DNA from 3 places in the Terribacillus aidingensis genome. Region 2 is predicted to be linked to each of the others. Evidence: riboswitches for the same ligand, from Rfam matches in the RefSeq annotation. Region 2 holds a riboswitch; each other region holds the start of a gene.
The links. Region 2 has a riboswitch for S-adenosylmethionine ahead of ABXS78_RS06140 (LLM class flavin-dependent oxidoreductase). Riboswitches for the same ligand answer to the same signal wherever they lie in the genome.
Positions count from the first base shown of each region.

Region 1 (3,274 bases), 1.8 Mb from region 2:
GCTTGGTGTATTGACGTCAAGAAGTGCTGACCTCACAAATCGTAAACTTGATAAAATATCTACGTATGCAAACTATGTAAATACGCATTTTACAAACGTCACACAGGATGATACATTAGTTGGCAGAATCCATACACGTGGAATGCGAATTATGCCATGGACAGTACGGGCACCTGGGGAAGTCCAGCCTTTAATCCGAGCTGGTGTTGACGGAATCATTACAGACTACCCAAATTATGTGAAATAAAAAGGAGACCTTTTACAGGTCTCCTTTTTCATATTATCTATTCTGAACGAGCCGAAGCAGTTCGAATGCTCTGTCTCCTGCAAGTGCAGCAAGATCCTCCCAGCACTCGTCACGCTTCAGGTCGAGTTCTACGATTTGCTTGGCTAAATCAAGGGCTTCCTGATCATGTGCCACGTGCTTGACGCTCCTTTCTGATGTTCCCTTTTTACTGTTACGCTCAGTATACTTATAGCCGAATAATTTTGCATCAAACATGTTAGCGATGCTGACGAACTATTTTGTTGTTTGTTAGGTTTCCTCACACAACACTAGGATGAATGGATAAATACGGTATAATGTGGAGTAACAGCACATGGTGATGAGGTGAACAGATGAGTAACGAGCCTTCTTACAAGAACAGGAAAGTAATCACAATAGGTATTGTGAGCGAGCTGACTGGTCTGACTGAACGCAAAATTCGTTATTACGAGGAACGCAAGCTCATTTTTCCTGAACGTTCAGCGAAGGGAAATCGCAAGTACTCTTTTTCGGATGTAGAGCAATTGATCGAGATCGCCAACAAAAGGGAAGAGGGTGTGCAAACCTTCGAAATTCGTCAGCAGATGCTAAGAGACAAGAGGAAAGAAGCGGAACGAGAAAGCCGCCAGCAAATGCTGCGAGGGCAGATCAACGCCCGCTTTGGTATACAGAGAGAGTAAGTGTGTGTACGTATGTGTTGGGAGGCCTAGTACACAGGAGAGCCGGATGGTTATCATCCGGCTTTTTATTTTGTCAAAAAAGTCTACTCTATAAATCAATGGATTACTTTCTGACATGCTGTGATCTAGCCAGTTTAAATAATTTTAATGAAAAATAGGATACGTGAAGTAAAGTATTCAAAACGCATATACAACTAAAAGGTAATCTGCCGAATTCGTCATAAATCAATTAGTAGACAGCATTATCAAAGTGATTCACAAAGAATAAATGTAGACTTCTGTCGGCAATTGCAGCTTGATCAATCGTTTGTTTTAAAGATATGCAGTCATATTCTCGTATTCTTAGACTGGGTTGAATGCCTGCATACTCTCCAGCAATCATAATACAAGAAAACAGATTGATTTTTCTATAAATTTTAAAATTATATTGACAATAACTAGTTTGGAAGGTAAAGTAACAAACAGATCAACAACAAATGTATAATGAAATTCTTATCAAGAGCGGCGGAGGAACAGGTCCTATGAAGCCCGGCAACCAGATCGATGATCTAGGTGCTAATTCCTGCAGACGGCGAACAGCTGTACTGAGAGATAAGAGAATGAGTGCATACGGATACCATGCGCCTCTCTTATTCTAGAGAGGCGCTTTTTTATTGTAGTTGATAACAGCGAAGAAAAAGGGGAGAGCAACATGAAAAAAATCTTAAGCTTTGGACTTATCGGATTATTGGCATTATTCTTAGCGGCATGCGGCAATGACAAATCTGCTGCACTGGCAAATGACAAAATATTGGTCGGCGTCAGCGGCGGACCGCATGAGCAAGTAATGGAAAAAGTAAAAGAATTAGCAGCAGATGAAGGTATCGATGTCGAAATCAAAACATTCAATGATTACAACACACCAAACAGCGCGTTGGATGATGGAAGCCTTGATGCGAACAGCTATCAGACACTTCCTTTCCTAGAAGACCAAGTAAAGAACCAAGGTTATGAATTGAAAGAAGTATTTAAGACGCTAACGTTCCCAATGGGTATTTATACAGATAAGATTTCGGATATTTCTGAATTGAAGGAAGGCGACAAGATCGCTGTACCGAATGATCCAGCCAACGAATATCGTGCGTTGAAGCTCTTTGAGACAGCTGGAGTATTGAAAGTTGATCCAGAAGCAGAAAACTCTGCCACGGCAAAAGATGTCGTAGAAAATCCACTGAACCTGGAAATCGTTGAATTGGATGCTTCCCAGCTTCCAGCACAGCTTCCAGAAGTAGCAGCAGCGGCAATCAACACGAACTTTGCGATGGGTGCTGACTTGAATATCAATGATGATGCAATCTTTGCAGAGGAATCAGAAAACAATCCTTGGTCCAACTATTTTGTTGTAAGATCAGCGAACACGGAAGATGAGGTTGTGAAGAAGCTTCAAGAAATCTACCAATCTGATGAAGTGAAACAGTTTGTGGAAGATGAATTCCAAGGATCCGTTGTTCCAAGCTGGTAAGGGGGAAGCAGTATGATTGAACTAAAAAATGTATCGAAGACCTTTACCACTGGCAAGAAAAAAGTGGAGGCGTTGAAAAACGTCTCCTTGAAAATCAATAAAGGTGAAATCTATGGCGTCATCGGATTCAGCGGAGCAGGGAAAAGTACCCTGATCCGCTGTGCCAATTTACTGGAGCGTCCGACTGAGGGCGAAGTATTCATCGACGGTGTAGACCTCACGAAGCTTAAGAAGTGGCAGCTTCGTAAAGCAAGAGGGAAAATCGGTATGATATTCCAGCATTTTAATCTGCTGACGACTGCAACAGTATACGAAAACGTCGCTAGACCACTCAAGCTGAGTAAGGTACCGAAGCATGAAATCAAGGAACGTGTTGATAAGTATCTGAAAATTGTAGGTCTGGAAGAAAAGAAGAATGTATATCCGGCTCAATTATCTGGTGGCCAGAAGCAGCGAGTGGCTATCGCGCGAGCACTTGCGCAAGAACCGGAAGTGCTGTTAAGTGATGAGGCAACAAGTGCTTTGGACCCGAATACGACGTCTTCCATCCTTGAACTGCTGCTCCGAGTGAATAAGGAGCTTGGCATCACCATTTTCCTGATTACACATGAACTGGATGTCATCCAGCGTATTTGTGATCGTGTCGGTGTTATGCACCATGGAGAGCTGGTGGAAGAAGGCGCTGTTATCGATGTCTTTACCAAACCGAAACATCCGCAGACCCGGAAATTTGTCTTTGATGATGCGAATTTCCAAGTACCGGACAGCGTGAAAAAAGGACTTTCTGCTACAGGGCGTCTCGTTTCACTGACGTTTATCGGAGAAGCT
Region 1 covers NZ_CP159996.1:2,953,440-2,956,713, reverse strand. Annotated here, with positions in the region: gene ABXS78_RS15375 (glycerophosphodiester phosphodiesterase family protein) at 1-247, shown strand, start outside; gene ABXS78_RS15370 (hypothetical protein) at 281-421, opposite strand; gene ABXS78_RS15365 (MerR family transcriptional regulator) at 619-945, shown strand; SAM riboswitch class I at 1,435-1,543, shown strand; gene ABXS78_RS15360 (MetQ/NlpA family ABC transporter substrate-binding protein) at 1,637-2,446, shown strand; gene ABXS78_RS15355 (methionine ABC transporter ATP-binding protein) at 2,459-3,274, shown strand, end outside.
Region 1: another riboswitch for S-adenosylmethionine. It lies ahead of ABXS78_RS15360 (MetQ/NlpA family ABC transporter substrate-binding protein); the one in region 2 lies ahead of ABXS78_RS06140 (LLM class flavin-dependent oxidoreductase).

Region 2 (3,274 bases):
TCGACTGTCTTGCTTTTCGCAGATCCTTTGGCGACAGCTCATGCAAATTAACTCCATCAACAAAGACTTTGCCAGACGTTGGCTTTTCCAATAGGTTGATGCAGCGCAGCAAGGTGCTCTTGCCCGCTCCGCTGTATCCAACTATCCCAAACACTTCTCCAGCTTCAACGGTTAGTGTCACATCGTTAACGCCAATGATCTCCTTTCCCTTGCTGCTATATTTCTTTGTGATGTTCTCCAGTTTTATCACCTTTCATCTCCCTCTCCTGTCGGTATTTTCAGCTGGCGATAGTTAGTTGCGGGATGCCCAGCCGGCAGTCTGCTTGATTCATAGTCAAATAATTTTTCTCTCAATGTGCCTGATTTGTAGGACTGTTTATAAAGTCCCCTTTTTTGCAGAATCGGGATGACCAGGTCAACAAAGGACTCCAAATCCCCTGGTGTAACAAGATGGTTCAAATTAAAACCGTCGACTCCGGATTCTTCGAATTGGTGCTGGATGCTATCTGCCACCTCGTCTGGATTCCCGACTATCAAGCTTTTGTCAGGTGTATCAAACCGCTTCAATGCTTCGCCGACTGTCAGCTGCTTGGCTGCATCCTTTGTCAATGAGGCTGCTTTATAGTGACCGCCTTCTGTCGTTTTACCATAAGAAAACGGCTCGTCAGGATCCTTTTCCTCATATTCAGAAATGTCATAGCCGCTTGCACCAAATTGCGCCTTGGCAGCATCTGGACTCCAATGACTTGCATATTCCTGATACTTTTGCTGTGCCTCTTCTGTTGTTTCCGCTACGATGACACTCAGGAAAGAGAAAATCTTAATATGATCTGGATTTCGGCCATGCTTGGCAGCTCTCTCCCTTATATCCTCTGCATAATAACGGATGCGCTCAGGCGTGGGCCCTCCAACGAAAACACATTCTGCATGCTTGGAAGCAAATTCCCGTCCACGTTCGGATGTACCTGCTTGATAAATCACAGGTGTCCGCTGTGGGGAAGGCTCACTCAAATGTGGTCCCTCTACCTGGAAGTAATGGCCTTCATGATTGATTTCATGTACTTTTTCAGGATTCACTAATACTTGGTTTTGCAAATCCTCAATCACTGCATCCTCCTCCCAGCTGCTTTCCCATAGCTTATAAGAAACCTCCAGGAATTCATCGGCAATCTCATACCGCTCATCATGCTTGATCATTTCGGTCAAACCAAAATTCCGCGCAGCATTCGGAAGATATGACGTCACAACATTCCAAGCAACTCTGCCCTTCGTCAAATGATCCAGCGTGGAAAAACGACGCGCATTTCCAAATGGTGGTTCATATGTAGTACTTACTGTAACGGCGAAACCCAAATTCGCGGTTACACTTGCCATCGCAGAAATCAATAGCGCTGGATCATTCAGGGGAACCTGCAGACCATCCCGGATAGAAGGAGCTTTACTATTCCGGTAAACATCATATATCCCCAATACATCGGCAAAGAAGATGGCATCGAATTTACCGCGTTCGAGTAGCTTCGCCAGATCAATCCAATAATTCAAATCCTTATACTGCCGATGCCGCTTACTCTCTGGGTGCTTCCACAACCCATGCGAGTTATGCATCGCACTATTCATATCGAATGCATTCAAAATGATTTGCTTCCCCACTTTTATCCCTCCGTTTTAACAAATAAAAAGACCTCTTCTCAGATAAGAAGAGGTCTTGCTTAGTCGACGCAGGCGTACAACGTCCACTCTCTTCTCATCTTTCAAGCTAGTAGCTTGCTGGAATTGGCACAGTACTGCAGCAGTCTGTTGCCGAGGCTTCAAAGGGCCAGTCCCTCCACCTCTCTGGATAAGAAATGCTTATTGAATTAATGCCAATATACAGGACAGTCCACTGCCTGTCAATGAAGTTTTCTAAATTAAATATATAATTGACAATATTCAAATCATCACTTATATTTATGCCGACAACCGAATAAACACACTTATCTAGAGTCAGGGTAGGAACTGGTTCAACGACCCTGCAGCAACCGCTTTTCATGAAGCAAGGTGCTAATTCCAGCAGACAGACAAGTCTGAGAGATGAGAGGGAATGCCTACATAACGCCACCTCTTTCATATGAAAGAGGTTTTTACTTTACTTGGATGAGGAGAATGTTCATGCGAGATACTGCAGATAAAACAAAAGTGTTTGATCAAGTGATACAGCAAGCAAAAAGCCTTTCTAAAAAATTCAAGCAGCGTGCAGCCCATATTGATGCCAGCGGTGAGTTTCCTTATGAAAACTTCAAAGCGTTAAAAGAGAACGACTTTTTGTCACTGACTGTGCCGACAGAATATGGAGGCAAAGGATTAAATCTTGTAGAGTACTTACAAGTGCAAGAGATTCTCGCTCAAGGTGATGCTCCTACCACTCTATCATTTGGCTGGCAGCTCGGTGTTGTACTGGAAAATGCGGAAAGCAGAAAATGGGACGAACAAAGTTTTCAGCATCTATGCAACAAAATCATTCATGACAAAATTCTTCTTAATTTGGTTCAAACAGAAAACGCCACCGGCAGTCCTTCTCGAGGAGCAGCTCCAAGGACAACCGCACAACTGGAAGGTTCAAAATGGCGAATCAATGGTCGTAAATCCTTTGCTTCCATAGCTGCTGCTTTGGACTATAGCATAGCCACCGCGACTATACTTCCTTCAGGAAACAAAGGCTTCTTTTTAATTGATCATAGTTTGGACGGAGTATCTGTGGATGAAACATGGGATAGCATCGCAATGAGAGGAACAAGAAGCGATGATTTAATTTTGGAAGACGTACTAGTAGACCAGGATGCGCTGCTTGTGGAAGAAAACAAAGGCACATCCACTCCAAGAGGCTGGTACTTACAGATTGCAGCTGTTTACCTTGGTATTGCTGTTGCTGCGAGAGATTATACCATTCAATTTGCGTCAGAATTCCAGCCTGTTTCCTTGCCGGGTTCAATTAAAGATGTTCCAGAGGTTAGAAGAAAAATTGGCGAGATAGAACTAGCTCTCTTTAATGCTAGAGAAGTACTTTACGCTACAGCCAGGAAGTGGGTCGAGCACCCTGAAAAAAGATCAGAAATGAGTCCTGATTTAGCTGCTGCAAAACATATTGCCACCAATAAAGCGAACGAAGTCGTGGATCTATGCATGCGAATAGTTGGAGCCCGGAGTTTGTCTGCCGACAATCCGCTGCAGCGCCATTTTCGTGATGTAAGAGCTGGATTGCATAACCCACCTACTGATGATGCAGTAGTGTATTCGC
Region 2 covers NZ_CP159996.1:1,128,021-1,131,294, reverse strand. Annotated here, with positions in the region: gene ABXS78_RS06145 (methionine ABC transporter ATP-binding protein) at 1-250, opposite strand, end outside; gene ABXS78_RS06140 (LLM class flavin-dependent oxidoreductase) at 247-1,650, opposite strand; SAM riboswitch class I at 1,742-1,844, opposite strand; SAM riboswitch class I at 1,971-2,077, shown strand; gene ABXS78_RS06135 (acyl-CoA dehydrogenase family protein) at 2,149-3,274, shown strand, end outside.

Region 3 (3,274 bases), 1.8 Mb from region 2:
CTTGAATGATTCCTTTATAAAAAAGATCGCTCTCCTGGAGCGTAACACCCAATTCTTCCTGCACCTCACGTAAACCTCCGACCACAGGCGTTTCGCCGCTTTCCAGATGACCAGCTGCGGTAATGTCGTATTTCCCGGGAAATTCACTTTTATTGAAAGAACGCTGCTGTAGATAAATGTATAGTTCTGTACCATCATGTTCCACGAACCAGCAGTGAAAAGTCTCATGCCAGTCTCCATCACGATGGACTTCCTCTCTTTCTTTCACCCCAAGCTCCCGATGCTGCTCATCGAAAATCGTCAATAGCTCCATGTTTTGCCCCCATACTTATTCCTTTTTTTCTAATGTAAGCGATATCGCCAGGCTTGTCTACCGTATATTTCCAATCAGATTGAGTTATCGCGCATTTCCTCGACTAATGGCATGATTTCCTTAGTAAAACGTTCCATTTCCTGCTTGTGCGGCGAAAATTGAAGCAGCAGAAGACTGACACCGGCATGCTCGTAGGCAAGTATCCGCTGCGCAATTTGCAACGGAGTACCAACCAGATGCGGCCGTAAGCCCCTTGCAGAAACAGCATCGTCACTGATCTTGCTTTTTTGTGCCAATTCTTCCTCTGTTACATATGATTCGTAATCCGCACCGGTAATTCTTTCCCATTCCTGGTAAGCTTCTTCCTCCGTTTCGCGGCAAATGACATAAGCTGTCATGCCGAATTCGGTAAACGGAGACTTGCCGGCTGCTTCACGGCGAATCTGCATATCAGCGATCATACTGGCCACTTCCTGTACAGTACCGCCCTTCATTACATAGGCATCGCATGTCTCGGCAATTGTCTGTCGTAAGTAGTCACTCTCTCCGCCTGCGTATAATGGCGAGATCTCTTTGCTCTTGCCAGCTGGTAAATAATCGACGTGCTGAACTTGATAGTACAAACCATCATAGGTGTAATTGCCAGCTGTCCAAACTCCGCGCAGCACTTCGAAAAATTCCTCGGTTTGCATATAGAAATCCTCTGATCCCGCTATATCGCCATCTTGGCGCTTTTGTTCCTCTTCGCGCAAGAAAGAAACGACTGCCAGGGAAAAACGGCTATTACTTACCTGATCAATCATTACTGCTTGTCTCGCGGCTTCCACGGGCTGATCAATGCTCGGCCGGACTGCTGCCATGATGTGCAGTCTATCGGTTGCTTCCGCAATAGCACCAGCAGCTTCCCAAAAGTTAAGCTGCTGATCGGCATTTTTCCCTTGGTATAGGTAGGTATCTGGAAGAAAGACGGCATCGAACCCTAAATCCTCCGCCAGATGCGCCGTTTCCTGCACATCTGACAAACTTAGCGGTCCACCATCCTCCACATGACGCAGCCAGCTGCTAGAAACTGGCTGCCAGTATGCATATTTCATTGTTATTACTCCTTTTGCACATAGGAAATCCTACCGAACGACACATCGATTCTACTAAAAAAGCTTCTTCGATGAGGAAGAAGCTCTGTATTGCAGCCGTCGTCATCTTATCACGCAGCTTTCGCTGCAGGTCGTAGCACCTTCCTGCAGGACTGCCCTCCTGCAGTGGGTTGCCGGGCTTCATCGGGCCTTTCCCTCCGCCACTCGTTATAAGATTTCTTATGAATTGTACTTCCTACTATACCAGATTTGCAGTGTCAGATTCAAACAGAACAACTGCTATGCCTGTTGCATATACTCCTCCATCAAAAGGCGGAACCCATCCTGTCTTGCTTTTTCTTCATAAACAGGACTGGTGAGCATGAACTCAATCTCCCCGCCGTAGTAGTCTTCCAGCTCTCCAAGCTGCTGCAGCACCTCAGCTGGTGTTCCGATTACCATGGTTGGACGATTGTCCTCAAGACGCTCCTTTTCATAAGGAGACATTTTATAATCTGCTGCTGTATCCGGACGCAGCATCCCTTTGACGGGCCTTCCCTGTTCCTGAAGCAGCGATGCAACCTCATGGCTCTTTGCCAATGCTTCTGCAGCTTCTGTCGTCTCTGCACAGAACAAAAACAGACTGACCATTATTTGCGGCTGCTGCTTCCCTTTCCGGAAGGATTTCTGATACACATCCATCACTGCCGCATCCTTTTCTCCCCGTATGAATTGGGCATAAGCGAATCCGATTCCATGATATGCAGCAAGACCTGCACTGCCAGCGCTGCCGCCCAGCAGCCAGACAGATGGAGCGGTGCCAATGCTCGGCATCGCTACCAAGTCCCCGAACCGATGTTTTTCTTCTTTTCTTATATTCAAATAATGAAGCAAATCACGTATCTGCCGATCATACCAATCCTCCGGCACAGCTCTATGCTCTTGCAGCGCTCTTTTCGCTGCCGGCATGCCTCCTGGCGCCCGCCCGATACCAAGGTCGATTCTTCCTGGATGAAGCGCTTCGAGCAATCTTGCATTTTCAGCAACTTTATACGCACTATAATGAGGCAGCATAACACCGCCTGAGCCAATACGGATACGGGATGTTTTAGCTGCAAGATGCCCCATCAGAAGCTCTGGACTGCTGTGGGCGAGGCTGCCGGCGTGATGCTCGGACACCCAGAAACGCACATAGCCAAGCTGATCGGCAAGTTCGGCCAGCCGCACTGTTTCCTCCAATGCCTCTGTTGCATTACCGTCTTCTTTGATTCGGGATTGATCCAATATACTAAACTTCATACTATCCACTCCTTCTTTGTATCATATCCTGTGCGAAAGACTTTTAAAAACAATCCGTTTTTCTGTATGCTAGAATTGACTGAATAAAAAGGATGGTGCTCATATGATTGGATTTATCGGATTAGGAATCATGGGTCAAAACATGGCAGCTAATCTGCTCGAAAAGGGCGAACAATTAGTTGTCTATAATCGTACAAAAGAAAAAGCTCAAGCACTATTGGATAAAGGTGCTGTCTGGGCAGATTCACCCCGGAAAGTCGGAGAACAAGCTAATATCGTATTTACGATGCTGACAGATCCTGCAGCTGTCCAAGCAGTTGCTTACGGAGAAGATGGGCTTTTCAGCGGGATGCAGGAAAACAGTTTATGGGTTGATGTCAGTACTGTTAAGCCAGCGTTCACAAAAGAGATGGCAGAAGCCGCTCGTGCGCACCATATCCGTTTTGTTGATGCACCGGTGTCCGGCTCAAAGGCACCGGCACAGCAAGGTAAACTTCACTTCCTTGTCGGCGGAGAAGAACAAGATGTCAAAAAGGTCACTCCGCTGCTTGAGAAAATGGGACAAAGCATCCAGCATATGGGCGCCAAT
Region 3 covers NZ_CP159996.1:2,906,384-2,909,657, forward strand. Annotated here, with positions in the region: gene ABXS78_RS15120 (NUDIX domain-containing protein) at 1-313, opposite strand, end outside; gene ABXS78_RS15125 (LLM class flavin-dependent oxidoreductase) at 388-1,407, opposite strand; SAM riboswitch class I at 1,512-1,623, opposite strand; gene ABXS78_RS15130 (LLM class flavin-dependent oxidoreductase) at 1,687-2,685, opposite strand; gene ABXS78_RS15135 (NAD(P)-dependent oxidoreductase) at 2,789-3,274, shown strand, end outside.
Region 3: another riboswitch for S-adenosylmethionine. It lies ahead of ABXS78_RS15125 (LLM class flavin-dependent oxidoreductase); the one in region 2 lies ahead of ABXS78_RS06140 (LLM class flavin-dependent oxidoreductase).